Regions from separate parts of the Nostoc sp. CALU 1950 genome, predicted to be linked through region 1. Evidence: predicted binding sites of a transcription regulator. Region 1 holds the regulator's gene; the other holds the start of a gene.
The links. The regulator NtcA, encoded in region 1, controls nitrogen genes in cyanobacteria. The targets are predictions, from matches to a motif close to TNTGTANNNNNNNNTACANA.
Positions count from the first base shown of each region.

Region 1 (18,285 bases):
GTTCCTGAGCATTATTGATCAAGATAATTTGTTCCATGATTTCATTAGAATCGCCAATAGTCAGTTTTAGACTCTGAATCAGTGTTGGCAATTCACTAACAAGTATTTCTAAGTTAGCCATAAATACCCCTTAGGGATTTGTCGAAAGTTTATGCAAAACAATTAAAATGGCTTGAGTAAGAACATAACCTCGTCTGTTGCATCTGAGCATCCTAAATTAGTCACAAATCTCAGGAGCTATAAAATGTATAATTCCCACAAATCCTGCTAAAGTAACAATTTCAGTTTCAAAATCCCAGAGAAAGGTAAAATTACCCATTCACTAACCTATGAATGAAGTTGATTTAGCATTTACCCCAGCACTAGAGTTGGCGGAATTAATTCGTCGCCGGGAAGTATCACCACTAGAGTTGGTAGAAATATATTTAGAACGGATTGGACAATTAAATCCCCAATTAGGAAGTTATTTTACGGTGACGGCAGAATTAGCGATCGCAGATGCTAAAGCTAAAACAGAATTATTGACAACTACCTCAGAATTACCGCCATTTTTTGGTGTGCCGATTTCCATTAAAGACCTAAACGCTGTAGCGGGTATTACCTGTACTTTTGGGAATCCGGCATTACTAAACAATATCCCTAACTATGATGATGGTGTTGTGGCGCGGATTAAGCAAGCTGGGTTTACTATTCTCGGTAAAACAGCTACTTCCGAATTAGGTTCATTACCTTACAGCGAACCTACGGGTTTTCCCCCAGCTAGAAATCCGTGGAATTTAGAATACACTCCTGGCGGTTCCAGTGGTGGCGCGGCGGCGGCGGTAGCAGCGGGATTGTGTGCGATCGCTCAAGGTTCTGATGGCGGTGGTTCGATTCGGGGGCCTGCGGCTTGTTGTGGTTTGGTGGGAATCAAACCATCCAGAGGCAGGGTGAGTAAAGCACCTGTAGGCGAACGCCTCGCTGGAATTGCCGTCAACGGCCCGATCGCGCGTACCGTCGCTGATGCTGCTGCCCTTTTGGATACCATATCTGGCTATGTCACAGGCGATCCTTACTGGTTGCCCGATCCTGAACCATCATTTCTCGCCGCCACTCAGACAAAACTCAGTGCTTTGCGAATTGCTTTTGACACTAGCATTTCTCCTTTGGGAGAAGCTGACGCCAACTGTCAGCAAGGTGTCCGCCAAACAGTTGAGTTATTGGAACAACTCGGCCACCAAGTTGAACAAAAATCCCCAGATTTTAGCGGTTTAGTTGAACCATTCCAAATCGTCTGGCAAGCTGGGGTAGCTGCATCGGGACTTCCTGTTGAAGCCTTGCAGCCATTGAATCGCTGGCTATTTGCACGCACAGGTTCTGTTGCCCAATACCTGCAAGCAGTTTCCCAAATGCAGGTAGTGGCACGGCAGATTGTCGCATTTTTTGATACCGTGGATGTGCTGGTATTGCCAGTTTATCTACATTCACCCATCCGCGTTGGGGAATGGGCTTCTTTGAGTGCAGAAGAGACATTCCAAAATATTATTCAATGGGTTGCCCCTTGTCCGCCTGCGAATGCAACTGGACAACCTGCGATCGCAATTCCTGTAGGCTTTGATAGTAAAGGTTTACCCATCAGTGTGCAGCTAATTGGTAAACCTGCCGCTGAAGCCACACTCATCAGCCTAGCAGCACAATTAGAAGCGGCTAACCCTTGGATTCATCATCGTCCAGCCTTTGCAATATAGGGCTAATCATGCAAGCATCCCTGGAACAACTTTCGCAAATTATCGTGTTTGCAGGTTTAGAAACAGCAGAAAAGATAAGTTTGCAACCTTACACTCAGGTGCAACACTATCACAAAGGAGAGATTATTCTGCATGAGGGCGATGTCTTACCAGCAAAACTTTATGCTGTTGTCAGTGGTTCAATTCAAGTTACCAAAATAGCAACAACGGGGAAAGAAACGATTCTCCGCGCCTTAACTGCTGGGGAAATTTTTGCGGCTCCTGCTTTGTTAGGAAATAGAATTTCTCCGGCAAATGTAACTGCTGAATCTGATTGTGAAATTCTCACTGTAGAGCGAGATGCTTTATTAAAAGCTATTGGAGAAAATCCTGAAATTGCATTACGAATGCTGATGGTTTTTAACAGTCGGATTCAGCAATTACATGAAACAGTTCACGGATTAGTTTCTGAAAGAGCTATTGTTCGCCTTGCCATTACGAATAGTATTTCTATCCCACCCCAACTCTTTTTGAGCTAGTAATTGTCCTCCGTAACCTAACTCCATCACAATTTGTGCTTGAAAACGCCGTCTTGCTGACCTTTGAGTTCGCTTGCTGTTTCCTTACCTAATTAATAATGATTATCATTCTGATAAATGGTAATTTTATTCCTTGGAAGTCCCTTAAAGCAAGTAAGAAAGTTCAGGACAAGTTTTCTTAAATTGGTTGCTATAGCCGATGGATACCAATGGTTTTGAGAGCCAGTGTTGTGCATCTCTATTGCCCAGTCATGGCTACCGCACTCATGAAAAGTGAAAAGTAAAGTGCTATGTGCTATGTTAGGATATAAAAATTTGTAGTCTTTATATATACTTCCTAAAACCGAACAAAAGTAGTCTTCATAAAAATACTTAGATGCCAGAGGATAATCTAGCTTAAACTTCTTAATTATACCTAGTTCTATGCTCCCTCAATCTCTGCGTAATAGTTTGACATCTCTTAACGAAAGTATTGCTGACACTCAATCGGTTATTCAAACCCTGAAGCGGGCAATTAATGAAACTCGCGATCCCATTGACCTACGGCGGTATCAAAGTGATATTGAACGTCTAAAAGCATATATAGTCGAGTATTCGCAAGAATATCAAGATTTATACGAGAAAATAGTCACAGTCGGACAATCGTCAGCAATGGGGATACAGGAGATTCCAACCAAAATTGAAACACTGCACACTGAATTACAACAGTTGCAGGTCACGGTCGATCAGGTAAATGCAAAGGTTGATCGCGTAGTAGGTGGGCAGGCAATTTTATACCAATCCCTGAGCAAAATGCGACGGGAATTGTTGTTGTCCTACGACGCAAGAGAGCAACACATTATTCAAGTTGTTGTTGAAACGTTTAATCAAAACCAAATGCAGTTAGCGTACACAATGCTAAGTACACTCGATCAACTATCTCAATCGCAAATGGAGCAAATATTGAGTGTTGTCGAAACACAAGTGCTGCCGACTCTACCCCCTGCTACCAGCGAAGTAGCAGAGATCGTCAAAGATGCCAGCTTAGATATCAAGCACCGTTTGAAGATCGCAATTCCACTTATTCCGTTTGTAGAGTTAGAAAGCGAGATTGAGTTTGGAACTGGCATGGATTTATTGACGGCTCTGGAGAAGCCCAAAGAATTATGGAAACAAGTAATTGCAAGCTTGCGTTGGAGGAAATAGCAAGTGGAATTGTCGCCTCAACCTTTGCGTAAGCCGAAATATCCACCAGAGTTGCTGCGGGAGGAGGACAATTGTGCGAACATTCGTGATACGCTCGAAAAATTGCGTGACGAACTTATACAAACCCGCGATCCAATCGAACTTAATCGCATTAATAAAGATATTGCTAGACTTAAAAAAGATTTAGAAGATTGTGAAAACTTTTACACTCGAAGAGAACCTCGATCAGGCAATATTGATAGATCTATTGGTGATTGGTCTGACTCGTGGGAATCAGTTCCTTATTACATTCCGGGGCAAGATCCAAATAAGTTTGTCGAGAGATCAGAATTAGACAAGCTACGTAGCTGGTTAATTCCAGACAACGATCACCAATGGACAAACTTAGTTTGCATAGTCGGCTCAGTCGGTGTGGGCAAATCGACACTTGCTTTCCATTTTGCTCAGGAATACTACAAGGATAGGTTTGCAGATGGAGCATTGTATCAAGATGTAAATGGTAAAAGCATTGAGGAAGTTGCCCATCGTTTTTTGAAACATTGCAAAATTGAAGACGATAATCCAATTGACCGCTTAACAAAGCTGTTTCAACAGCGACGTATGTTGTTCATTTTTGACAATGCTGACAGCGAAGAAATTCAAGAACTTTTTCCTAGTGGACGACAATGTGCTGCAATCGTTACTACCCGTGATCGGCGTTTTTGCGAGAATCTCCAAATGAAACGGATACTGCTCAAGTCGTTTTCTTCAGAAAAAAATGGGATTGATTTACTTACAAAAAAAATGGGTGAAACAGGTGAACAACGTATTAAAGCAGAACTAAATGCAGCCCATCAAATTGTACATTTGCTTGGGAACTTACCCCTTGCATTGAGTATTGCTGGTTCGACGCTGGGTATAGATACCTCTTTTAGTTTATCTGACTATGTTGACTTCTTAAACGAGGCGAGGTTAGATTCACTGAGTCAAGAAGAAGATATAAAACGAAATATAAGAGCCTGTTTTAAACTAAGTATTAAGCAACTCAAACCAGAGTCAAGCAATTTGTTTGCCTGTTTATCGGTCTGTGGCGCAGATGGATTTACGGGGGATGCTGCGATTGCAGCGGGAGGACGGACTGCATTCGAGACTCGGATAAAGCTACTGCCAGAAATTTGTCGATACTCCCTCCTCGACAATGATAACTTGTATCAAGACAACTATGAAGTGAGACAACGATATAGACTTCAAACACTGTTACGAGAATTTGCCAAAGAATTAGCAGAAGAACGTTGTTTGTTAACCAGAGCTACAAGTAGACATGAAGAATTTATCAATCAAATTCATGAAATTAAAGCATTAGGGGAGCTTGCTAACGGATCTTCCGAAAAAATTATTAAGGAACTCGATAATATTATCTATGCAGCAGAATGGTTAAAAGAAAAAAGGATTTGTGAATATTCGTTTGGCTTTAGATTCTGCAAGTTCTTTGATCGCAACATTAATTACAATAATACAGCTATCAAATTAATGTCAATTTTTAGAGAGCTTGCTGAAATCGTCAAAGATTGGGAATATATTGTCCAATTTGGGACAGAACAGGCAAAATATATGATGTTTAGAAACCGCTCACTTAATGAGCATCAAAGTCGCTCAAGTGATCTGCGTAAAATACTAAAATTATTAAAACCAATACAAAATTTTCTAAATCTATTTGAATCATCTGATAAGTGGTTAATAGAAGCTCGGTATCGTAGTACGTATGCAGATCTTTTGGATGCTGATGGGCAATATCAGAATGCTTTGATTCAGCTTCGTTTAGTGATCAAACTTTACAAAAAAAATAAACCTCAAGGAGTGGCTAAAGCTTTAACCAATGTGGGTAGTATCCTTCAAAAACAAAGGAAGTACCAGGCTGCGGTTAAAGAACTGCGTGAGGCAGTTAACTTAGAAAAACAGATGTTTGACAATGGCGATACAATAGATGAGTCGGGTTGGGCAACTGCCTTGGCTAACCTGGGAATTGCACTGAAAGATTGGGGAAGAGAATATTGGACAGAGGCAGTGAACATCCTTCGTCAAAGTAATGAGTTGAATGAAAAGTTGGGGCATAAAACAGAAAGAAATCTATCAAAAAGTTTGTTAAAATTAGGAGAATTATTAGGGAAGTTGGAACAGTTTGAAGATGCGAACGCTAGCTTTGAGCGGAGCCTATTGATTAAACAAAAACCAGAGATTAATGATACTAAAGGCATAAATATATTGATTGATCGATGGTTTCAGTTGCTTCAAGATATACAGGAGTATGGAGACCGGCAAGATTCTCTAATATATTGCAATCGAGCCATTAAAATTATACCAAAAACTCATCAAGCAAAGTTTTTACAATTGCGCGAGGAGTTAGAAAGCGGGATAGGCTAATTTTAATCAAAGAATGGCTAAACCTTTTAAGTTGACATACAAAGGTAAAGTCTTGGCTATTTAATGGTCTGCTTATTTACGCCGTATTGTACTAGCTAATAGTTCATGGGAGAGAAATTTACCTCCCGGTTTAAGTCGATTGTAAATTTCAGCTAAAATCTTGGCTTTTCCCAATGGCGATTGCATTGTAAGAATGGCTTCTGCCAATACATAATCAAACTTTCCTGGGATTGTCTCTAGGTTGAAAATATTACCTTCAATGATTTCAACTTGATTTTCTAACCCAGCAGCGCAGATATTAGCACGCGCACAAGCTACACTATCAGGATTTTTTTCAACGCCTACTACTTTGACATCGTAGCTTTTTGCTAAAGCGATCGCACTATAACCAAAGCTAGAACCTAGCTCTAAAACTCTCTCTCCAGGCTGAAAGTTTGCCCACTCAAATAATTTATCTGTAGCTATTCGTCCACCGGGACGCAGATATTTTTTACCTGCTGCTGCTAAAACTTCGTGTCCGCTAGCTGTTTGGAAATTGAGGATAGTGTTGGTCATCTCTGCGACCCTCTGAACTTGTTTTATCCTCAATTTCTCAGGAATTTACGATATTGTCTCTGAGGTAGCTCATAGAAGCAGTATTACTTTGCTTTCCACTCGTGGTCAAGGATAGCGTAAAGAAAATTGTCGTACCATCTATCTTTGATTAACTCTTTTTCCAGCAGATGACCTTCACGACGCATACCAATTTTTTCTAATACCCTTACAGAAGCAACATTCTCTGCAACACACCAAGACCAGATACGATGCATTCCCAGTTCTTCAAAGCCGAACTTTAAAATGGCTTGTGCTGCTTCTGTTGCATAACCTTGTCCCCAATACTGAGTGTTTAGTTCATAGCCAATGTTTGCTTCCCGCATTTCTGGGTCATTTACACGAATACCACAATTGCCAATAAGCTGATTTTCTGCTTTGAGGATAATAGCTAACTGAAACTTTGTCCGTGGTTGCTCTTTTTGCTGATCAATAAACATCTGAATAAACTCGCAAACATCCTTCTGTGTGCGGTGTGTCCAGTAGTTGTAACGCAAATACAAAGGATCAGATTGATAAACCAAAACCGCCTGCCAATCTGTCTCTACAAAGTCACGCATTAGCAAGCGGTGTGTTTCTAAGATCATGTCTTTTCTTTATGCGCTGATTACAGGCAATCTATAAATTTTAACTTTTACATTTTGCACCTTGAGGAGTAGCATCAGGATAATAGGTAATGATTGCTTTGTCTTTCCTAATAAAAACTGTAGGAAAGGATTTACCTGTTTCTCGGTCACGTACATTATAAATACATGCTCCCTCATTATTACCTTGGAGCTTAAATATTTTGGTGGCATCTAAAAGCATTTCTTCGGCATTACTGAGATAGCCATAGCCTTTAATGACATCTATTACTGTCCGATTTTCCTGCTTAATTACTACACCCATTGTATAAATTACATTTGGAACAACTTCCTCTCGTCCCTGATTATTTGGCAACCGTCCGCCTATGCCTTCATTTTGTAACTGTAAATATCTGCCGTGAAAATGTAAGCCACCAATATCATTGGCGTTATATATTTCACCACAAAATATATGCTCAAACCCCCGACGTTGGAACCAAATATTGGTTAAATCTTCGATAAATTGTGCTTGATTATTACGTCCTGGATGTAGTTCACTGCCACTAACTTGCTGAAGTTTTTGCAGCACATCTGGGTAATAAGATAACAATTGTTTAAAATTATTAGGACTAACTTTTGTACCAATGGGGCCGCAGAGTTTTAGTACAGCCTTGTCAAAAGGGTTTAGTAGTGGTGGAGGTGGTGTGATATCTAACTGTTGTCCTGGGGGAAAACGAACAGGAACAGGGTTATCTACATTATCAAAAAACGGCAGAAGTTGCTTATTGGACTGTGGCTGCGCGTTCACTGAATTTTGCCAGCCAAAAGGGGAAACCAGTAGCAAAATAGCAAACATCTTTACCATCTGCTTTAATCTATTTGTTACAGAATTTAGCAGCATAAATTTTAGATTAATTAGATGAAAATACTACATCAAATTAAACTTGATGTATGTCGTACTTTCTTAAAAACCCGGTTTTTTTTAATAAACCGGGTTGATAAAGTCCTTTAAAATTATGTTGACTTGAAATTTGGAATTGTTTATCTAGCTAAAGATGGCGCGTAAATCTTTGGCAACTTTCACTCAATCTACGTTATTTAGTGGAATGATTAAGTTGCCCGATCAATTCTTTGCACTTCTTCATCAGATAGTTTTACCTTGATAGCAAGTGCCGAGTCTTCAATGCTGGAAACCTTACTAGCACCAGGAATCGGCAAAATAGCAGGTGACTTGGAACGCAACCATGCCAAGACGATATTATACACTGATACGCCTTTTTCTTGAGCTAATTTAGCGATCGCAGGAATATCTTGCAAATCCTGATGGCGACGCCTACCACCAAAGGGACTCCAAGGCAAAAATGTTAATCCTTGCTGTTCACAATACTTCAACACCCCGTCATTTTCTGGCTGTCGTTGCCAAGGGCTGTATTGATTCTGCACCGAGACAATATCCACCAGATCCCGCGCCTGCTTAATTTGTTCAACAGAAAAGTTAGAAACTCCCACAAACCGAATCAAACCCGCCTCCACTGCTTCTTTCACTGGCGCAAGAGATTCTTCAATGGTGTAATTAGGATCAGGCGCATGGTATTGCCAAACATCGATGGGTTTAGCACCACCCAACGCCTCAAAACTGACTTGAATTGTTTGGCGCAAATGTTCTGGATTACCGTTGGTTGTCCAGTTGCCATCGGGACGCATCAACCCGCCCTTCGTTGCCACAATTACTTGGCTAACATCGCCTTTGTAACTCGTAAGTGCCTTGTGAATTAGCCGCTCATTGTGGTGCTTATCTGACTCATCTTTGCAGTAAGAATCGGCAGTATCAATAAATGTAATACCCAGATCCAAGGCCCGATGAATTACTTCGATTGATTCCGATTCGGGAGGGCGATTAGAAATTGACATGGGCATACCACCCAAACCGATCGCACTCACAAAGATACCAGTTTTTCCTAGCTGTTTGGTTTCCATGCTTCTAGCTATAGTTTTCTGCCCCAATTATCTATCAGTTAGGCAAAGCTTTTGTAGCTATTCATCATAAATCCTCCCTGGTACTTAGACTTGACGATATATAAATGGTCTGCGAGGGGAATACTCTACTCAGGGGTTCAGTATTCTATACACAGACACCGATGAAAATTGTAGAGGAAACCCGTACTAGATTGCAGCTAAAGCATCGACCACTCAGAGATTGGTTCACCGGATGGTGCATTTTTACGGTCTGTTTCGGCTTTTTGATTTACTGCTTATTTTTTGAGTCTGCTTCAGTTCAAATAACTTGCGATCGCCTCTCCCCAAACCAAATGAATTGTGAATTAAGACGATTTAATTTACTGGGAAGTATGGAGAAACTCAAAATGTTTGATCTCCAGGAAGCATACATTCTTACAAATACTGGTAGCAAAGGAGGGAAAACCTATCAAGTTATGATTGTGACTCCTTTTGGAAGCTTTGCTCTTTTATCCCATGTTAACTATGAAGAGAATCAGGAAATTATCTTTAAAATCAACAATTTTATCAACTCTGGTCAAACTTCCCTATTGGTGCAGCAAAATCAGCGCTACTATCTACTTTTATTAATTTTATTTATATTGATTATGATGGCGATCGCTGCTTATTTTGCCACATCACCTGTAACTACCTGTACCTTTTATAAAAGTATTGATAAGGTATTTGTCGAACGTAAAAGTCTTCGTGGCAATCAAATTATTGAACATCCACTAGAGAATATTATGAGTTTTGATATCCAAGAAAAGCAATTTAAATACTCGAAGCTTTATCGGGCTGTAATTGTGGTGAAATACTTTAAGGAAATCCCAATTAATCCACAATATACTGATGAAAGGAGTATCCGATATGCAGTTTCTCGGATACATTCATTCCTAAAAATTTAATAAAAATTCCCCGCAGGATAGTCTGCTAAAGCAAATTTTTCGGTATTAAGTCCGCGCAGCTTATAGCCCAATACGCTTGGCTTAGTGATTTTTTGCCCCGAAAGATGCCTAAAAAAGCTTGCTTTGTTTCCTGCTTTTTAAGGAGGGTGAGGGATGATCGAATTTTAACCGAACCGTATTGGGTTATAGCCGCAACTCCAATATCATGAAGTCGTAACACAACCTAGTCAACTACAAATACCCACTTTGTCAGTTTGTCTAATTAAGCTAAGTTTGGTAAATAAAATAAGTAGCCTACATGATCGGCTGTTATTCCACACTTGACATAAAGCATTGTGAGTGCAAAACGTCTGCCAGAAACCATTGCCCATGTCAGAATTACTCGCCAATCCTGGCAACACGGCTTCCTTGAGGGCGAAGTGAGTGCGGGTGAGTTTGAGTGGCATTTCCAGTGGCATTTTCGCCGGGGAGAACTTGCCGTCAAGCCTTCCCAAGGTCGCGCCTTAATCAAAGAACCCCTCGGTCGATTCTTGGAGCAACAAGATTACCAGCTAGAGCCTGGAGGAGACTATGCTTTTACTATTCGGGCGGAACTCTAGGAGTTAGAAGCAATTCAATTTTAGATTTTAGATTTTAGATTTTAGATTTTAGATTTTTTCTTCAATCCAAAATCTAAAATTGGTTGACTGCTGATTCAGTGAGGCGATTTAAGTATCTTTCGATTAAGAGAATGGCAACAATGTCATCTATCGGTCTTGGTGGCTGTCGCAGACCTTGTGGCAATAGCTTTATTAGCCCTTTGGGTGGGAACATTTGCCAATAGCGATCGCGTGCTTCTAAGGTTGTATAGCGCTCATCCACTAAAATAATACTCAGCGGTTCTGCCAATTCTTGGTATAGTTGCTGTCTCCACTGCTTGGCTGTAGTTTGATCGCCCATCACCATCAAAGAGATCGGAAACCTTTGACGTAGTGTCTCAATGGTAGCGATCGCCTCTTTGGCTAGTACAACCTGATGATAATACAGTTGCCGATCCAGTCCCATCACCGCTAAACCACACTTATCTCGACCTGGATCAAACCCCAAGATGACTGGTTGCGTTGGTGAAAATTCACGGAAAGCCATAAGAAATTAAAAATTAGAAATTAAGAAATGCAATCACAGCAACTATTTTGGCTGCTGTTCAATATGTTTAAATCTTGCAAGAACTGCCTCCTGCCTCCTGAATAATAACAGTGTGCAAATAATTTTTTAAGTACTAAAAATAATTTTTCCGTTGACTGTTGCCACTAATTTTACTCTCAATGGCCCAGCGGTATAAGTGTCCTCTGCTGCGATCGCTTTGATCTCCAAGGGTTGATTATACTGTCTTAATTGGTTGACAAAGCGCAAAAAAGTCCCGTCTACTTGGACATTTTCGACAATTCCGGCGTTACGGGCCCGAAATTGGGAAGCAGAAATCAGTATTTCCAGCCGTTGCTGTAACTGATAGGATGTCATGCTTTTGGAATCGGTATTAGTTGTTGCCAGTACCGCACCTCCCGAAAAAACCAATTGATTCCGGGCTGTATCGGCAAAAAATTCTATCTGCTTTTCTCCCCTGACGTAATTACCAGCGGAAAAAATTCGCACCACGTATTCTTGACCATCCTCAATCTGCTTGCTCAATTTCTCAACCCTCTCCTGGGTGAAGCGTATTAGCTCTGCATTTGCAGGATTTGCACCAGGTTCACTCAATTCCAGGTTGGCGTTGCGATTGGCTTCTTGTAAGAGTTGTACAACTGCCTGACGAGCAGCAGCCGGTTGGGTAACACGAACTACAGCAGCGGACAAAACTTGACCGCGAACTAAGGCCAGCTTACCCAGACGCAAATCGCGGTAGGACTGATAATATTTTTCCAGCCTTGCAACTTCCTGTTCTAGTTGCTCCTGTTGTCCTTCCAATTCTTTAAGACGAGATTCCCGTTTGACAATCACTTGTTCTCGCGCTGCAACTTCGAGATTACGCTTTTGAATCAGTTTATCCAATTGAGCAATTTTTTGATCGCGTTGTTCTATGACTTCTTGGCGGTTTGCAAGTTCGCGATCGCGTCTTTCAATCGCTGCTTTGGCTTCGTCAATGGCTTTTTTCGCTTCAGCATACAGTCGTTGACGTTCTGCTTTCAGTAGTTCAACTGCCGCTTGTAACTCCTTTCTCTGGTTGTAAACGCTTTGCAATTCAGCTATGGCTTTTTGGTACTGAGTTACAACTTGTTCTAGCTGACCTTGAGTGCGTTGGAGTTGAGTTTGAGTTTGGGCTTGTTGACTAATGGTGCGATTCAACTGAGCTTGTGTTTGGCGTTGTTTGGCATTGGCCGCCTGCAAAGATTGGTTGATTGCCTGCAAGTCTTGTTGTGCCTTTGCTTGGGCAATTTTGGCTTGATTTAGCTCACTCTCTACCTGACTTTTCTGAGTTTCTGCGGTTTTTAGTTGTTCCCGCTTCTGTCTGAGGTCTGTTTGAATGTCCTCTAACTCAAAGACTCCTTTTCGCAAGCCTTCGTCGGCAGCGAATAAAATCCCTAAAGTTGATGCTGAAATCAAGCCACCCGTAAAAATAGTGACCAGTACAGCAGTGTTTTTTGGACGAAGCTTAAAAAGTGAGAGGCGGGCTTTGCCAACTCGTGTGCCGATGCGATCGCCCACGGTTGCAATTACGCCTCCCAGAATTAAAATTGCAGCGATGAGGATGTATCCGGTGGTCATCTTTAGCTACCGAAACCCTTCCAGATACAGCCTACTACTTTTAAGCATTGTCTGGAAAGAAGTGGAAATTGGCAATAGCTGAAATTACTCAATTTTTAGATTTACCTCTAGCTATTAGTGTCATTTTTCAAAATAGAACACGCGCCGATTCCCCTTTCTCCAATTGTTTTTATGTGAATTGCCTACTTAAGGTAACAGGTTTATGCACAGTAATCTTCTTTTTGTGGATAGAAATCATCTTTTTCTCACGCAAATCTCCCAGTAGCCTAGTAACGGTAACACGAGTTGAACCAATTGCTTCTGCGATCGCTTGATGAGATAACTTCAAATCAATAGTGATCCCATCTGCACAAGGAACGCCAAAATCCCGACAAAGAATTAACAAAAAACTTACCAACCTAGAACCCATATCTCGGTGAGCAAGAGTTTCAATCATCATCTCCGTCTGTAAAATTCGCGAAGACAGACCTCGCAGCATTAACATTGATAATTCTGGATTTTCCTTGAGTGCTTGCTCCACCTGTTCAATTGGTGCTGACAGTAATTCCACAGGAGTAAATGCAACCGCATGGTAAAACCGATCCGACTTATTTCCTGTCAGCAATGACAATACACCAAAAACACTATTTTCCCGCAGCAACGCTACCGTTATTTCCTCTCCTGCCTCGTACACCCTGGAAAGTTTAACAGCACCTTTCAAAAGAAAATAAACTCGTTCGGCAGGATCGCCAGGAAAAAAGATCGTTTTATTGCGTTCAAACGTTTCCACAACTGGCGGAAACGCCCCGGTCGCCATCTGACGAAATACATTTGCTAGGGCTTTATCTTGTGTCACGATCATCTCCCTTCCCCTACCCAATGCCGGAAAAACAAAAACTGATTACCTAAGAATACACCCGAAAAATGAATAAAGCACCGTCAACCTTTCTGTACTTTCCTATACTCAAACTAATCTCTTCATAACTCTTTGTTTATAATGATACATAATTCTTGATCCTTTCAGCTACTAATTGTTGATAAGTAGTTCCAATAGCTGTATTTAAAAGGTTTTTTGAAGAACAAATAAAGAAATCTTGAGAATATCTTTATAAAAAATCAAGATTTTTGTCACAGCAAACACCCTTAGCAATATTCATTTTTGCAAATCCTGTATAAAACAAAGACAAAACGTGCCTCAGATTCTAGTATGCTCCTAATGATCGATCGCATTAACAATTTCTATGCTAAATCTGACTGGAAAAAATGCCCTTGTTACAGGTATTGCCAATAACCGCTCGATCGCCTGGGGCATCGCCCAACAGCTGCACAAAGCTGGAGCAAACCTGGGCATTACCTACCTGCCGGATGAACGCGGCAAGATGGAGAAAAAAGTTGCGGAGTTGGTAGAACCTCTCAACCCCAGCTTATTTCTTCCCTGTAACGTCCAAGATGAAGACCAAATTAAATCTACTTTTGAGACAATCCGCGAACAATGGGGAAAGCTAGATATCCTCATTCATTGTCTGGCCTTTGCCAGCAAAGACGATTTGACTGGAGATTTTAGTCAAACCTCTCGTTCTGGCTTCAACACCGCCTTAGAAATTAGTACCTACTCGCTGGTGCAGTTAAGTGGTGCAGCGAAACCTTTGATGAGTGAGGGAGGTAGTATCGTCACTTTGACATATTTAGGTGGTGTCAGAGCAATCCCTAACTACAACGTTATGGGAGTTGCTAAGGCGGGGTTAGAAATGAGTGTGCGTTACCTGGCTGCTGAACTAGGGCCGCAAAATATCCGCGTGAATGCCATCTCCGCAGGCCCCATCCGCACTTTGGCATCTTCAGCAGTGGGTGGAATTTTAGATATGATTCATCATGTTGAAGAAGTAGCTCCCCTACGACGCACCGTCACTCAGCTAGAAGTGGGCAATACGGCCGCTTTCTTATGTAGTGATTTGTCCAGCGGTATTACCGGACAAGTGCTGTATGTAGATGCAGGATATGAAATTATGGGAATGTGACGCGATAAAGTTAGGAGTTAGGAGTTATGAATTTTTAACTCCTAACTCCTAACTTTTAACTCTTTCCACTCCCCATGCAATCAACCAATCGCCAAGTTAATTCAAACTACGATCGCTTAACTGAAACCCCTCGGATTGCCACTGTTCACCGCACCACTGGTGAAACTAATGTGCAAGTTACCATCAACCTGGATGGTAGAGGAACTTGCACAGCAGCAACAGGTATTCCGTTTTTGGATCACATGTTGCATCAAATTGCCTCCCACGGGCTGATTGATATTGATGTCCAAGCCAAGGGAGACTGGGAAATTGATGATCATCACACCAACGAAGATGTAGGCATTACTTTAGGGCAAGCTTTGAACCAAGCACTAGGCGACAGAAAAGGTATTGTCCGCTTTGGTAATTTTCTTGCACCACTGGACGAAGCCTTAGTTCAGGTAGCGCTAGACTTTTCCGGCCGTCCTCACCTCAGTTACGGCTTGCAAATTCCTACTGGGCGGGTAGGAACCTATGACACCCAACTGGTGCGAGAATTTTTTGTGGCTTTGGTGAACCATAGCCAAATGACATTACACATTCGGCAACTGGATGGCATTAATTCCCATCACATCATTGAAGCGACATTTAAAGCCTTTGCAAGAGCAACACGGCTGGCGGTGGAAATCGACCCCCGTCGTGCTGGTGTAATTCCCAGTTCTAAGGGAGTTCTATGAAAGGAGTCAAATTGGATATTGGATATTGGGCATTGGGCATTGGGCATGGGGCATTGAAAAGAGACAGGGTAGATAAGGAAAGGAAGAGTTTTGTTCATAATTACCCCCAGTCCCCAATCCCCAGTCCCTAGTCCCCAATCCCCAGTTCACGATAATTGACACACCAGTTGTTGATGGTTATTATCAGCCTACCGGGTAATTTGTAATTAATCCCAAGCTGATAAATAGTGATTTAACCGAGATGAAGTCTGTTGCAGATGACCCTAATTCTCAACTTAATACGAGAGACATTCCGCCAGTAGTCCTAACTTCTGAGTTGCGAAAAGTCTATCGCACTGGTTTTTGGCTAAATCAAAAAGTCGTATCTCTCAAAAACTGTTCTTTAACGGTTTACAAAGGGGAAACCTTTGGGTTGCTGGGGCCAAACGGTGCTGGTAAAACCACACTTTTAAAATTGTTGCTGGGAATTATTCATCCCACCTCTGGACGAGGATCGTTGTTGGGTAAACCAATAGGCGATCGCACTGTTAAGCAACATATCGGCTATCTGCCGGAAAATCCCTATTTATATGACTATCTCACTGGCTGGGAGTTTTTGCAGCTAGCGGCTGGGCTATTCCAAATTCCCCAAAGTGTCCAACGCCAACGTATTCCCCAACTGCTGGAATTAGTCGGTTTATCCCAAGCCGATGCCCGTAAAAAGCTGCTGCGTCGCTATTCTAAAGGAATGCTACAGCGTGTTGGCATGGCACAGGCGCTAATTAACGAGCCAGATTTAGTTTTTCTGGATGAACCGATGTCTGGGCTTGATCCGGTGGGACGCTACCAGATGCGGGAAATTATTCTGGCACTCAAAGCCGCTGGTAAGACGATTTTTTTCAATAGCCACATTCTCAGTGAAGTAGAACAGATTTGCGATCGCATTGCCATCCTCGCTCAAGGTGAACTAATTTGCTCTGGTTCCCTCAATGAACTCTTAGGCGGAAAAAATACATATCACGTCAAAGGTCAAGGTGGTGATGGGGAAATTCTCAAAAAATGGATACCCACTCTTATATTTGAGCCTGATGGTTCCTGGCACGGTACACTACAAGATGATTACTATGATTTTCTTTCCAGTCTTCGTCTAATGGAAGGTAAAATTATTACCATGAACTTGTCGCGTCACTCCCTAGAAGAGTTTTTTATTCAACAAATCCAAAGAAAAGATAACTCATTGAATTAGTCTTGTTACCAAATAGCAAATTGCCGGTTGACTTGAAGAACAAAACTCAAAATTTCTGCCTTTTGGAATTATCTTTGCTCAACCCAACCCAGAAAAAATAAAATTCCTACCTCTTTTTAAGGTTGTTTGTATTTATTTAATGAACTTGTTCATAATTTTGGTAGTCTCTTACTACTTATGGCAGATTTAAAATGTCATCAAATTAACTTTGACAAGAAAAATTTCTTCGTAAGTACTTGATTGGCTAAGATAAAAATTATTGTATAAACTGTGTTTAATTGCGTAAATCCTATATTTTTTGATAATTGCCATATTCAAGCAGCATTAACTTTAAGCTAACTTCACTAAAAATTTAAATTCAATAAACAAATTCCCTCCGGAAAATCACACTTTTCTAGGAAAATAAGAGTGTCGGGGAACTTGAATACTTAGGTATAGTCAAAATAAAAATGTTTAGACAGTACTTTATTGATCGTAGTTTCAGAGTCTCAGGTAAATATGCTTAACAAAAGTTTGTCTAAATTCCTAACTCAGCCTGTTGTGGGTGTGGCTTTATTAACTGCTGTCAATGCCGCTGTGTCATCTGCCAGTCTAGCTCAGGGACAATCATTCCCACCAGCTACACAACCACCAGCTACACAAACACAAATAGATACTAATTATTCATTAGGAGGCGGCGATCGCATCCGTGTAAATGTCTTTGAAGTACCTGAATATACAGGCGAATATCAAATTCCCCCAGGTGGAGCAATCAACCTACCTTTAATTGGTAGTGTGTCAGTCCTCGGTCTAACAACTGAACAGGCTGCTGACGAAATTGCGAGAAGATATGCTCGCTTCCTCAAACGTCCCTTGATCTCAGTCAATTTGTTATCGTCTCGTCCCATCAATATTTTCGTTGCCGGAGAGGTGACACGTCCAGGAGCTTACACTCTGAACTTGAGCGGAGGCGCGGGAGACAATCCAGGTGTACAATTCCCCACTGTATTAGCTGCATTGACAACAGCGCAGGGTGTAACTCTTGCTGCGGATGTGACTCAAGTTCAATTACGGCGTAAAGTCGGACGTTCTTCAGAGCAAGCCGTCACCATCAATTTGAAGGAACTCATCCAAACAGGCAGGTTATCACAGGATATTACCTTGCGGGATGGAGACACTATAGTTGTACCAACAGCAACCAACTTCAATGTGGCTGAATCTCGCAATATATTTGCAGCTAACTTTGCCGCCAGCCAAACAACACCCCGCACGGTAACAATTATTGGTGAAGTTAACCGTCCCGGTTCGTATCTTGTCACCCCAGCCAGCACAGATGCTGCACAGGCGGGCGCAACTGCTAACAGTGGTACTACCACTCCCAATGGTCTACCAAATGTGACGCGGGTAATTCAACTAGCTGGGGGAATTACAGCGCAAGCTGATGTTCGTAATCTCAGGTTACGCCGACCTACAAGAAGTGGCTCAGAACAAGCTATAGATATCAATCTTTGGCAACTCTTGCAGAGTGGTGACACCAATCAAGACATCATCGTACAAGACGGAGATACAATTGTTATTCCGACGGCAACTGAAATTAACCCCGCAGAAGCCACTCAATTAGCTACCACTACTTTATCTCCTGCACGCATTCAAGTTGGTGTGGTAGGCGAAGTTAAAAGACCAGGATTAACAGACGTTCAGCCGAATAGCTCTTTAAATCAAGCTATACTCGCTGCTGGCGG
Region 1 covers NZ_JBDNJQ010000041.1:8,616-26,900, reverse strand. Annotated here, with positions in the region: gene ABF638_RS13730 (hypothetical protein) at 1-121, opposite strand, end outside; gene ABF638_RS13725 (amidase) at 330-1,727, shown strand; partial or broken gene ABF638_RS13720 (Crp/Fnr family transcriptional regulator) at 1,736-2,200, shown strand; partial or broken gene ABF638_RS13715 (ISAzo13-like element ISMae28 family transposase) at 2,198-2,328, opposite strand; gene ABF638_RS13710 (hypothetical protein) at 2,669-3,430, shown strand; gene ABF638_RS13705 (NB-ARC domain-containing protein) at 3,434-5,830, shown strand; gene ABF638_RS13700 (SAM-dependent methyltransferase) at 5,903-6,385, opposite strand; gene ABF638_RS13695 (GNAT family N-acetyltransferase) at 6,469-7,008, opposite strand; gene ABF638_RS13690 (EndoU domain-containing protein) at 7,049-7,849, opposite strand; gene ABF638_RS13685 (aldo/keto reductase) at 8,095-8,961, opposite strand; gene ABF638_RS13680 (hypothetical protein) at 9,123-9,884, shown strand; gene ABF638_RS13675 (DUF3146 family protein) at 10,220-10,483, shown strand; gene ABF638_RS13670 (resolvase) at 10,557-11,009, opposite strand; gene ABF638_RS13665 (DUF3084 domain-containing protein) at 11,136-12,626, opposite strand; gene ntcA (global nitrogen regulator NtcA) at 12,796-13,467, opposite strand; gene fabI (enoyl-ACP reductase FabI) at 13,847-14,623, shown strand; gene hisB (imidazoleglycerol-phosphate dehydratase HisB) at 14,698-15,339, shown strand; gene ABF638_RS13645 (ABC transporter ATP-binding protein) at 15,581-16,564, shown strand; gene ABF638_RS13640 (SLBB domain-containing protein) at 17,063-18,285, shown strand, end outside.

Region 2 (12,340 bases), on a different contig from region 1:
CAAACCATTGTTGAACCGTAAAGCATTGATGATATCAAGTTGGGAAATTTCTTTTTCTTTCTTACCTGCTACAGGATTTGCTTGGGGTGGCAGTTTGATAACATCCTGTGAGCGAGTTGAACCTGAGGGAAAGGTATATATACCGATATTGTCACGGATACCACCGCCATTTTTGATGGAAATGACAGTTTTAGGATCATATCGTTTGGCGATCGCTAAATTAGCTTCGGCTGTCAAATTCCCGAAATTGGTTTCTTGGGTGCGAACATCACCCCGCCAGCCGTTGAGGAAAACGTTGGTTTTCCCAAAAATCTGACTATCTTGGGCAATAATTACTTTTTTGAGTGCTTCTGTAATGGCGACAATTTTGGCGTCGGGTTTCCCGCCTACAGCTGCTACACCTGGGGAATCAGTCGGATAAGCACCGCTGATTTTAGAGTCAATACTTTTAGGAATAATCACTCCATTGGCATCAAAGTTAACTACTAAACGACCAACATAGCGATAGTTTCCATCGGTATTAACTACGGCTATCGGATGACCATCTGCTGCTTTTTTGAGGATTGGATAAGTTCCAGCAGATTTATCACCGACTCGAAGACGGTCTGTTTTGTCGGTTAGTAAGGTGTTGGAACCACCAGCAACAATAATATCTACTCCCTTGAGTAATTCTGCTAACTTTTGCTCAATAGCAATTTGTTGCATGTGTGCTAACAGAATGACTTTATTAATCTCTGGGTTTTTTGTTAGCAGTGTATCGACAGAAGTTTGAATTTCAGCAGCTAAGGCGGCGATGTCTGCGGCATCACGGTCATTAAATTCTTTAGGTAAGACAGTCACACCACCGGGAGAAGAAATAGACCGCAGTGTGGGAGTTGTCGCCCCAACTAAACCAATTTTTTCACCATTGACGGTAATGATGGTGCTACGGGCAATTTTATTAGGGATTTTACTTGCTTCTTGCCCATCGGCAGTAACTAATTTTGCCAGTTCTTTATCAGTGCTGAAGTCTAGATTCGTGCTGAGATAGGGAAATTTTGTACCTGGGTAATCTTCTTGAGGGCGGATTAAGTCGGCAACAACACCCGTACCTAAGTCAAATTCGTGATTACCAAAGGCGATCGCACCAAACCCAAGAGCATTTAAAATTAAAATATCTCCTCGCCCTTGTCCACCAAACACTGTGTCACTGGCAAATAAGAAGGGACTGGGAATATAAGCATCTCCAGATGAAAGGATTAAAGTATTGGGATAATCAGACTTGCCGTCACCATTAGCATCTTGATTTTTGAGTGCATTCAAAACCGCAGAAAAGTTTGGCACATCCTTCAGCGCTGGGACACCTGCTTCTTGGTCAGAAGTATGTAAAAGTTGCAGTGTGAACCCTGACTTATGTGCTGTTCTGACTTGCGCCACACCAACAGTAGTTCCTAGAAATAAAAAAATGCTAGATGTAATTAGCCAACTCAACTGGCTAGCACTTAAATCTCGGCGATTAAACTTACTGATAAATCGATTTTTCTGATCGAAAAAAGACATAATTAAATTTATATCATCAGTGTTGAATAATTTTATAGTGTATTTTTAATCCATAATAAAGTAAACCTTAAATTTTAAGGTACGTTAAAGCAGCGCGTAATGCACCATATCCCCAGGTGCGTCACGGCTAAATTAGACTTTCTCAAACCCTCAAATTACTACACAGCCGTAACACACCCTACTTAATATTTACTTTATAAATAGGCTCTTATTGTTCTCTATTAGAACTTATATCATGTCCGCTTAATTACTTATTAAACCCGAAAAACTCCACCCTCCCAAAGCTACGCTTTGTCTCCCCTCCCCGTTTGCAGGCTACGGTGTATACACAAGTAAAATTATCCCCCTTAATCCCCCCGATGCATTAGGGGGAAACCGGAAAATCTTGTTCCCTCACCAATACATACGGGGTAAAATCCGGATTCATCAACTACTTGAGACTTGTGTGTACACGTAGGTTTGCGGGGAGGGGATTAATGGGGTGCAATGACTGTGGGAATCACAACTAATTATACGGACATGATATTAATATGGTTAACTTCGAGGTTTTCGGTATATTTCTTATAATAAATTTCTGTTAAAGGAAGAGTTAAGGATGCAAAAACAACAATAATTTACACCCTAACTCCTAAGTTTTATGCTTCCTCTGAATTTTCTCTTTTATGTCCTGGGGATGCTTCGTAAAGAGCATCAAGATGTTGACGCGCATCTTCAACGTTAATCGAGCGCATTACCAAAAGTGGCTCTTTAATCAAGTTGCCTGCGCTATCTAATAACTCTGGATGGGGTGCAAACTGTTTTTTTGATGAATAATAACCATAGCTGCCTTGATTATTCATTGGTGAGGAATTCGTCGGGTAAGTTCGCTCCCGATCAAAACTGAACATGATCAGGTTACGAATTAAGTTGCCAACAGCTATAAATGCAAGGATTGTAAAAGCAAGAATGTAAAGCAGATGTAACATTGGATTTTCCTCCAGAGCAGCAATTTTTAAAAGTTTATTTTGTAACGCTTTGTTCGCCGATACTGTGACTCACAGTTAAGATGAGTATTTGACACACTCTTGGTGCGCTTACATTTATATGGAGCTATTTGTCAACCGTTATTCCACTTACGGTAGCATAGGATACATTATTTTGTTAATCCAAATAATGTTAAGAAATTGTTAAGATTTTTTTACTATCTCTTTGATGACTGATTTACCATCTTGCATAGACGCTTCCTCTGCTTTTGGTTAGACATTACTAAGTTGTCTGTCAAAATTTAGCAGATGCTCCCACTTGCTTAGACTTCACGCCCTTGACGAAAGCGCATTGCGACATTCCAGCATTCTGTGACTAATTCATGCCAAGGCATTAACGTTGCCATATCAATCCCGACTTGTTTATCAGTTGCATTAAAAAGCATCTTCGCCGTATTTAGTTCATCCTGCGCTTGCTTAACTCGCAAGAGCAAGTCAGATTGCTCTTGGTGACTCATAAATGATAGTTGCTCAGTTTCGAGTAAATGGCGCGATCGCGTAAACCAATGCTGAAAATCTTCCAGCAGGGGCTCTAAAACTGTTTTTAGCAACTCAGTCCCTGGTAAATTTGAGTCTGGCATAAATGAGAGGCATATTTCAAACTTGCTTACTAATATTAACGTTATTTACGTTTCTTAACACTTTTTCGATTTCTCTCATAATTTGAGGATAGAAAAATATGTAACAAAGAACACAGAATTTATTATATAGTCTTGATACCGGGATTGTACAGTGCCTTTAGATAGGCGTCTATAGGTATATATGACACCGAGCTACAATTCATCAGCTAATTTAGCGATCGCGGGGAATCCTGAATTTGACACTCATGTAACAAATCAAAAATTTATCTTTATCTGTTGTGATTGAAGAAGAATTCAGAAGTCAGGAGTCAGAAGTCAGAATCAATACAGTGGGGAATTTAAACCCGCCTCTTAAAATCACCACTAAGAGAAAGCGTATTTAGCGGGAGTAGTGAATCCCTTAATTTAGATGCTCGCGGGACTTCCTCTAAGCGTTGCTATGCCGATGGTGTTTGCGGTAGCCTCTCCCTTTATGAGAAATCCGGGTTTACACTGCCTTATCCGCCAATCAGACCCCAATTAATTCTGAATTTAGAATTCTTTTTTGATAAGCTGAATTGGCGAAAATCAAAGTCGTTATAGTTGAATAAGCCTACAGATTCAGATAAATCTTTTGTAATCACTTCGCCAACAGTTCAGCAGCCAATGTCGCTAAAATCATCCAATCAGTCAGAACACTCAGAACAAGTTGAAAAAATTTATTTACCGCGTACCAGCGAATCGGAGAACTTAAAAAAGATTCGCCACACTGCTTCCCATGTTATGGCAATGGCAGTACAAAAGCTGTTTCCCAAGGCACAAGTTACAATCGGCCCTTGGATTGAAAATGGTTTTTACTATGACTTCGACAGTCCAGAACCATTTAGCGAAAACGATCTCAAAGCCATCAAAAAAGAGATGGTGAAGATTATCAATCGCAAACTGGCGGTAATTCGGGAAGAAGTCAGCCGAGAAGAAGCCGAACGCCGGATTCAGGAAATTAAGGAACCTTACAAGCTAGAAATTCTGGCAGATATCAAAAACGAACCAATTACGATTTACCACCTGGGGAATGAATGGTGGGATTTGTGTGCGGGGCCTCATCTGGAAAATACCAGTGAATTAAACCCGAAAGCAATTGAACTAGAAAGCGTTGCTGGCGCTTATTGGCGTGGGGATGAAACCAAAGCCCAACTACAACGCATCTACGCCACAGCCTGGGAAAGCCCTGAACAACTCGCTGAGTATAAGCGACGCAAAGAAGAAGCGCTGCGACGAGATCACCGGAAACTTGGTAAGGAACTGGGATTATTTATATTTTCCGATCTGGTAGGGCCGGGTTTACCTTTGTGGACACCCAAAGGCACTCTGTTGCGGAGTACTTTAGAAGACTTCCTCAAGCAAGAACAGTTAAAACGGGGTTATTTATCTGTAGTAACGCCTCATATTGCCAGAGTAGATTTATTTAAAACCTCTGGACATTGGCAAAAATATAAAGAAGATATGTTCCCCTTAATGGCAGATAATGAAGAAGCTGCCGCACAGGAACAGGGCTTCGTTATGAAGCCGATGAACTGCCCTTTTCACATCCAAATATATAAGAGTGAGTTACGCTCTTATCGAGAACTGCCGATGCGCTTGGCAGAATTTGGTACTGTTTACCGTTACGAACAATCGGGGGAATTGGGCGGTTTAACGCGGGTGCGAGGTTTTACAGTGGATGATTCTCACTTGTTCGTCACCCCAGAACAACTAGATAGTGAATTCCTCAGTGTGGTGGATTTGATTTTGTCGGTGTTCAATAGTCTGCAACTGAAAAACTTTAAAGCTAGACTCAGTTTCCGCGATCCAGCTAGTGATAAGTACATCGGTTCCGATGAAGTTTGGGACAAAGCCGAAGGTGCAATTCGCCGTGCAGTTGAAACTTTGGGGATGGAACACTTTGAAGGGATTGGAGAAGCGGCTTTTTATGGGCCCAAACTTGACTTTATCTTTAGTGATGCCCTAGATCGGGAGTGGCAATTAGGAACTGTGCAGGTAGATTACAATTTGCCAGAACGCTTTGATTTAGAGTACGTTGCCGAAGATGGTGTTCGCAAACGCCCAGTGATGATTCACCGTGCGCCTTTTGGTTCACTGGAACGGCTGATTGGGATCTTAATTGAAGAATATGCGGGCGATTTTCCTTTGTGGTTAGCGCCAGTGCAAGCGAGATTACTACCTGTGGGTGATACACAGCTAGACTTTGCTAAAGAAGTGGTGACGAAGATGAGAGCGTTAGGCATCCGTGCAGAAGTTGATACCAGTGGCGATCGCTTGGGTAAACAGATTCGCAATGCAGAGAAAGAAAAAATACCCGTAATGGCAGTGGTGGGAGCTAAGGAAGTGGAAACTAACACCTTGAGTATCCGTACCCGTGCCTCTGGAGACTTAGGTAGTATTTCTGTCGATCAAGTTGTGGATAAACTACAACAAGCGATCGCTAATTTCGATAACCTTCAGATCGATGTCACAAGTGCAGAGTCTGAAGAAGTACCAAACCAATAGACATCTGGTAAAAATTAATTCTGCGTTGCTGGAAATCCTTGGTAGAGACAATTCATGTAGACGCGGAGCGGCTTCCCGCAGGGTATTGTCTCTACATCATTTTTAGAGATGTCTAGTAGGCTGGGTAATGCCCAGCCTCAAAAATTAACAAAGTTTGGGGGTTTAATTCCCCTGCCTCTATAGGCAGCAAACGTAATTGCGAATTGCGAATTGGTTTAAGAACAGCCCTCAACATATTCAACTTCCGGCAATTTACCCGCTCTGAACTGAGTTACAAGCTTACCATCAGTCTCAAAAACTACACGATAGTTGCGATCGGTGCGATCTTTCGGGATGAAAGTTAGGTAATGTCCCTCTTGGACGTATTTATGAGGTGTGACTTCAATTTGTCCTGGGTAAAGGGACTTGATTTGTGCTTCAGTGTCGCCAATTTTTGCACCTTTGAGGGTAGTAATCTGGGTATTTTGCCGGATATCTACTCTAGAAATGCGACCTTTTGTCACCATGAACGAAAGATTTTTGGGTTCATTTTGTGGCTTAACATAGTAGCAATTGTTATTTGGTGGATCGCCCACTAGCTTAGTACCAGCAGCCTTTGCTGCTTGGGTAACAGTCATGCCAACTTTTACGGTGCCTATGCCATTGATAAAAAGTTTTGACTGGTTGGTTAGTTTTGCCTTTGCTACAACTGTGCTGACAGTCAAAGAAGAAACTGCCAGTGTTACTGTGACAAAAGTCAATAATTTAGTTTTGCTATTCATAAATTGTAGATTTTCCTCAGTTAAATCGATAATTTCGTCCTATTATGCATTTCGTAATTCGTAATGATCCTCTCTACGAGACGCTGCGCGAACGAATACTCGCTAACGTAATTCGTAATTAAGAAAGTCAGACATTGTTTTGGTTTCGGGGTTTGAATGTGTTGCCGGATTTTAGAGAATTGGTGTAATTTCGTACAATTGATAATTAAATTATGACAAATTCGCTGAAATTAGAGACAAAATATTGTTTTTTATAATTATCTCAGGCGAAAATTGACAAAATTTGTGGCAATTTGACCAGTCCAAAAATCACCGTGTTCTGTGAAGCCTGCGGATAAACGAACTTTTCGCGTGGATAAATCATTCACATATTTCATCCGAATCTGATATTTAGTTGGCTTAAAGTTGTAAAAGCTCAAAATTCCTCCGTACAAAGCATAACCTGTAAGCTCAATACAATTTTTGTTATACCACTTGAATTTTACATCCATCCAATACTCTAAACTTTCCCCGGACATAATTAAAGGAATATCTGACTCTTCTACAAATCTGGTTGCATTTCTACGAAAACTCATTTCCATAAGCTTCCCATGTGGATTTAAGATTTCCGGTACAAAATGAGGTAGTTCAAATCGATAAGGGGTTGATGAGTTATTAGTAATTCTTGCTCCAAATTTAATTGGTGTTTCTTCCTCAAAGATTGGAATATTATATTTTCGCTCTGACACTAAGGTTTCAAAGTACATTCCATCGACTTCAATTCCACTACTGTTGTTTGATTTATCAGGTGTCATACTAGCGACTTTCTTAAAACTGGATCTTTACTAAAAAAACTGTCTGCCGTTGACCACGAGTAAGAGCGCCCAAGCTATCCAGCCTTCGGGCAATAGTTGAGATAAAGCGGCGTTCACCAATGACGTTAGTGGTAACAGGTCTGAACACGGGTGCTGATGCTTGGTTGGTGCGGTGCGATCGCCCAAGTCCTTGAATCGCATTGTCTGCTCTCCAGGCGGCTTCAAGTAGGTGTGCGATCGCCGCCGCCGATTCACAGCGTTGAGGTCAGCATGATAACTTCTGCCTGTCCCACCAGCGTCACTGAAGATGAGGATTTGTTTGTCTCCCTGCATAAACACAGCAGTCTCAGCAATATTCGCCCCACTACCCCGTGAATCAACGAACAAACGCCCTGAATCATCTTTCAAAACTCGCTTGCTACGACCTGTGACTTCAGCCACTTGCTTGTGACCAAAATGCCACAGCAATTGTTCTAATGCGCCAGGGATTGGGTCAAGACTTGCTAACTTATCGACTAAGGCATCTCTCAAGGCTGATGCGATAATCCTCAAAAACGCTATAGGCTACAATTGTTGAGTAGAAAGATTCGCTTGTGGATGCCATAGTAGAAAGATCGCACACACTCAAACAAGCCTTGGTTGATTTTGTCCTAGATGCTGACGGCGAACTAGCACAAGCACTCGACATTTATGCAACTGCACAGATGCCTAGCGGTAATGGCGATCGCACCCAACAACAAGTAATCATTGACAGGTTTATTACAGAAGGGAAAATTGGCGATCGTTCACCTATAGAGTTATTTATCGCCAGTCATGCAGATTTGTCACAGAGCGATCGCAATCTACTGAATAGCTGGCATCGTAGTTTTATTGGTTTATTTACTATCACCCAGATTTTACCTGATGGCTTAGAACTCATGAACTGGCTGACAGCTAAACATTACATAGTTTTGACAGCTAAAAATTACATTGTCAAGTCTAACAGTTCTGAAAAACAGCCAGCCATATCTCGTTTCAAGCCAGGAGAGATTTTACTAACACGCATTTATCCTCTTACTGATAATGAGTGGATATTTTCTGGCTCTCACACATTTATGGGTAAACTCGGTAAGCCAAAACTCGCCGTCGCCATTGGAAATTTTAAAGATAATTATAAAAGTCATCTTTACAGCGATGCTCCAGACTTGATAGAACAAGCATGGCAGTCAGTAGAGCAATATCATCAGCAGTTTATTGAGTTTTTTGGGAGTGATGAAATTACATTACCAGGATACCAACTAAATAAAAAGATAACTGAATTTCAAGAAATTATCGCTGATAAATATCTCAAAGCGGTCGGACTTTATAGTTCCAAATCTTTGAATGAAATAGTAGCAAAAGCTGGTATTGGCACAGAAGAAATTATCGCTACTGCTAAAGAGTTTGGGATTGATACTAACGCTGTTTCTCAAATATTGGATGGGAAAAATAGTAAGCAAAAAATGGTTGCACCTAAAGTAGATTTACCTGCTGAACTCAAGAAAGCAGAACAATTCACAGCCATTTCTCACCCACGTTGGGGATTGATGTTTTTACCAACATATACTAAATTCATAACTAGATTATTAGCTGATGATTGGCAAAGTATTGAAAGCGCAGCAAAACTAATTCGTTACTACTTGGAAGATAAAAATATTAATGCCTATATCTGGTATCGGTTAGCACAAAAATATCCCACTCAATTAGAAAAAGTCTTGCAAGATTTCTTGCAACGTCCTGAGTTTAGCCTAAGTAATGATTTAGATAAAATTTTGCAAGAGTATGGTAAACCTATGGAGCCAGAATTACCGGAAATTGCTAGTGTTCCTTTACATCTACATAATTTATTTCAAGAAGCACTTACAGAAGTGAATAAATCTAAACCCAAAAGGAAAGGACAAAAACAACCAGCGAAAGGTTTTCAAAGAGGTTAGTTTAATATTAAGTGCATCTCAAATCCAGGTAAGTAAATCGGAGAAAAAATTTATAAGTATGTAACAATTTTAGTTTTCTCTGACTTTTCTGGTGGATCTACTTATAATGATTCCAGCATTTACCAATCACCCCTGTTCACGTATGGTAATATTTCAACTTATTGAACCTGAAGTTAAAGATTTGGGAGGATTTGTTGCCCGTCGCAGCTTGCCATATTTTAATCGCCAAATGGTTGGGCCGTTTATCTTCTTTGATCATGTTGGCCCGTCTGTTTTGCCACCCAATAAAGGCATCGATGTCCGACCACATCCGCATATCAATCTCGCCACCGTAACTTACTTGTTTGATGGTGCTTTGATGCACCGTGATAGTTTAGGTACTGTACAGGAAATTCAACCAGGTGCTGTGAACTGGATGATGGCAGGAAAGGGGATTGTACATTCAGAGCGATCACCTGACATTGATCGTCAAAATGAAGCTACCATTCATGGCATTCAAACCTGGGTTGCCTTGCCTATGGAATACGAAGAAACCGAGCCAAGCTTTGCTCACTATCCTGCCCAAACTCTTCCTATCTGGGAAAAGAATGGTGCCATCATCAAACTCATTGCAGGAGTTGCAGATGGCTACACCTCACCTGTCAAAGTTTTCTCACCTATTCTTTACTTAGATGTGGTGCTGTGTGCCAATGCTCACTTTACTATCCCCACTGATTATTCAGAGAGAGCAGTATACAGCGTTACAGAGGGATTGAGCATTAATAATCAACCGCTAGAGCCATATCGTCTCGCCATCTTAGAGCCAGTCGATGAAATCAGGGTTTCTGCTGCTGCTGCTGCTCGATGTATTGTTATTGGTGGTGAACCATTGGGTACACGCTACAAATGGTGGAATTTTGTTTCTAGACGACCAGAGCGAATAGAGGAAGCTAAAGCCGATTGGCAAAACAACCACTTTGCTACTGTACCAGATGAAACAGAATTTATTTCACTGCCAGAAGTTGTGACAGAAGCTAATCCCTTTTAGTATCAGTCATGAGGGTGGGCGTGGGCGTGGGCGATACCTTCTCTTTCAGAGATGCGCGTTCGAGAGGCAATGCCTTTCCTGCGGAACACACTCGCGTTCGGCACGTCTTCTCTACGAGACGCACTCGCGTTCGACGAACGCCACCGGAAAAAGCGGTTACGCCATCGCACGAAAGTGAATGAAGCAGTGCGCTCATTGCCCTAACCTAACTCAAACTGGTAAAAAGTAACTCTACTGTTTAGGAGTCATTCAGGAGTTGCAAACTGTGCAAAGACCTCGGCCCCTGTCAGGTTCTTAGTTTCATTGGCAAAACAATAATATTTGGGCTTTTCATCAATGAATACCTGATGATCAAAAACAAGACCTTCACAGTTCTCGAATAGTCCAACAGGCATGAAATACTGGTTATTTTGTTTCAATTTGTAAAAAAGATGGCTACCACACTTCTTGCAGAATCCACGCTCTGCCCATTCTGAAGATTGATAAACCCCAATATTTTCTTCACCAGACAAGCTGACATCACTTTTACAGTCAACAGCTAACAGAGGCCCTCCGCCCCAATTGCGGCAGATACTACAATGACACGCTCCCACACTTTTACTCATGCTAGTTGTAGAAAGACTTACTGCTCCACACAGGCAACTACCTTTTGCAATATTTAGATTAGACATATTATTTGCTCCGATTCCTCCACGCAGGCGCTCCAATTGCTCACATTTTCCCCTATTTCATACTGGAAATGCCAAGAATAAGTGCATCTTAGCCGTATTCCATAATCAATAATTGTTCGCACATCCGGCGATGCTGGACGTTAGGAAGGCTTGCCACTCTCCAACTCCTGCATCCATGAAGCGGATAGTGCGCCTATTCCATCCCAACTCACGTTCTACTAAAGTCTGTCCACCAATTCCCAAACCTTTGACCACTTCTGCCATGAATTATCGTCGGTCGCTTCCCTTGAGCTTTTTCGCTGTTTTGATGTAAAGAGATTTTAGGTTCTCGGTGAGTTGAATGATAGATTTTGGAGACATGAGGTAGGCTGTACACTGAAATTATCTTTCTCTGATCATAGGATCAATCATTCTGTGGAGTTCTCTTATACAAAAAAGATAAGGGATTGCTCATATTTTCAGCAAAACCAAGAATCCCGCGATCACGATGTTCGTAAATTAATTGACCTTGGGAATCAAATAGAAAAGTTCCTCCCCGTTGCGTCAAATAAGATGAATCTGGTACATAAATATTCCAGTTGCTCAAAACTTCAGTCATGTTTCGCAGGCGCAGGGTTGCTAATTCAAATGGGCGCTGAAAACCTTTTCCTCCAGCCGCTTTGAAAAACGAACCTTTTATTGCGGGTATTGGTGTACCCTTGATAACTTCCTCATCAGCAATTAATTGAGGTGCTTTTTTATCACCTTTGTAACCCCGAAAAACTTCCTTGAGAGTTCCAGGGCTACGAATCCCTGCACACATTAAGATTAAATTAAGCCAAGCTTTTTGTGAACTTGATAGCAAAGGAAATTGTATAGATAAGCCGCGATAAAGCCGTAAAAGCTCGTGAATTTCAGCCTTTGCATCCACAAATAACCATTCTTGAGGAAAGCCAGTATATTCGCAAAACTTGATCCCAGAATTGCGATCTCCAATTCCAATAGCACGAATTGTGATTCCTCTGGCTTCAATCTCTTCAAATTCTCTTCGCAGCCACCAAGCGTATTCTAAATTATCAAAATCTCCCAACTGCGACCAAATAAGTACGAGCAACTTTGAAGTATTTGAGCAACCATCTAAAACGGGTTTAATCTCTCCATCACTAACTCGCAAGCGTTGAGTTTGACTCAAAATTGAGTAAATTTCTGGAGAATTGGTGGGTGTTTCAGTATTCATGTACGTGAAGGCAACAGTCTTTAAATAAAATTTTAGATGGATTCGGACAGCAACCCTGACATATCTAATACTTGTTCTGACCAAGCACTAGCTTGCTCGGATATATTTCTGCGTTCGCTACTATCAGACCAAATACTATTAAAAGTTAATCTCCATCGTGCGAGTTGAACTTGAATGTTAACCAGTTCTTCAGCATATTCAGGTTCAATTTCTGCTGCCGTCCATTCAATAAAACATATAGTTTCATCTGT
Region 2 covers NZ_JBDNJQ010000195.1:883-13,222, reverse strand. Annotated here, with positions in the region: gene ABF638_RS32895 (bifunctional metallophosphatase/5'-nucleotidase) at 1-1,539, opposite strand, end outside; gene ABF638_RS32890 (DUF2973 domain-containing protein) at 2,175-2,504, opposite strand; gene ABF638_RS32885 (DUF2605 domain-containing protein) at 2,825-3,142, opposite strand; gene thrS (threonine--tRNA ligase) at 3,788-5,668, shown strand; gene ABF638_RS32875 (hypothetical protein) at 5,884-6,429, opposite strand; gene ABF638_RS32870 (hypothetical protein) at 6,687-7,223, opposite strand; partial or broken gene ABF638_RS32865 (strawberry notch C-terminal domain-containing protein) at 7,237-7,664, opposite strand; gene ABF638_RS32860 (hypothetical protein) at 7,817-9,175, shown strand; gene ABF638_RS32855 (pirin family protein) at 9,318-10,202, shown strand; gene ABF638_RS32850 (GFA family protein) at 10,448-10,873, opposite strand; partial or broken gene ABF638_RS32845 (ISAzo13 family transposase) at 11,020-11,233, opposite strand; gene ABF638_RS32840 (peroxiredoxin-like family protein) at 11,277-12,089, opposite strand; gene ABF638_RS32835 (hypothetical protein) at 12,122-12,340, opposite strand, start outside.
Region 2: the regulator NtcA is predicted to act here: its motif matches at 3,240-3,259, upstream of ABF638_RS32885 (DUF2605 domain-containing protein).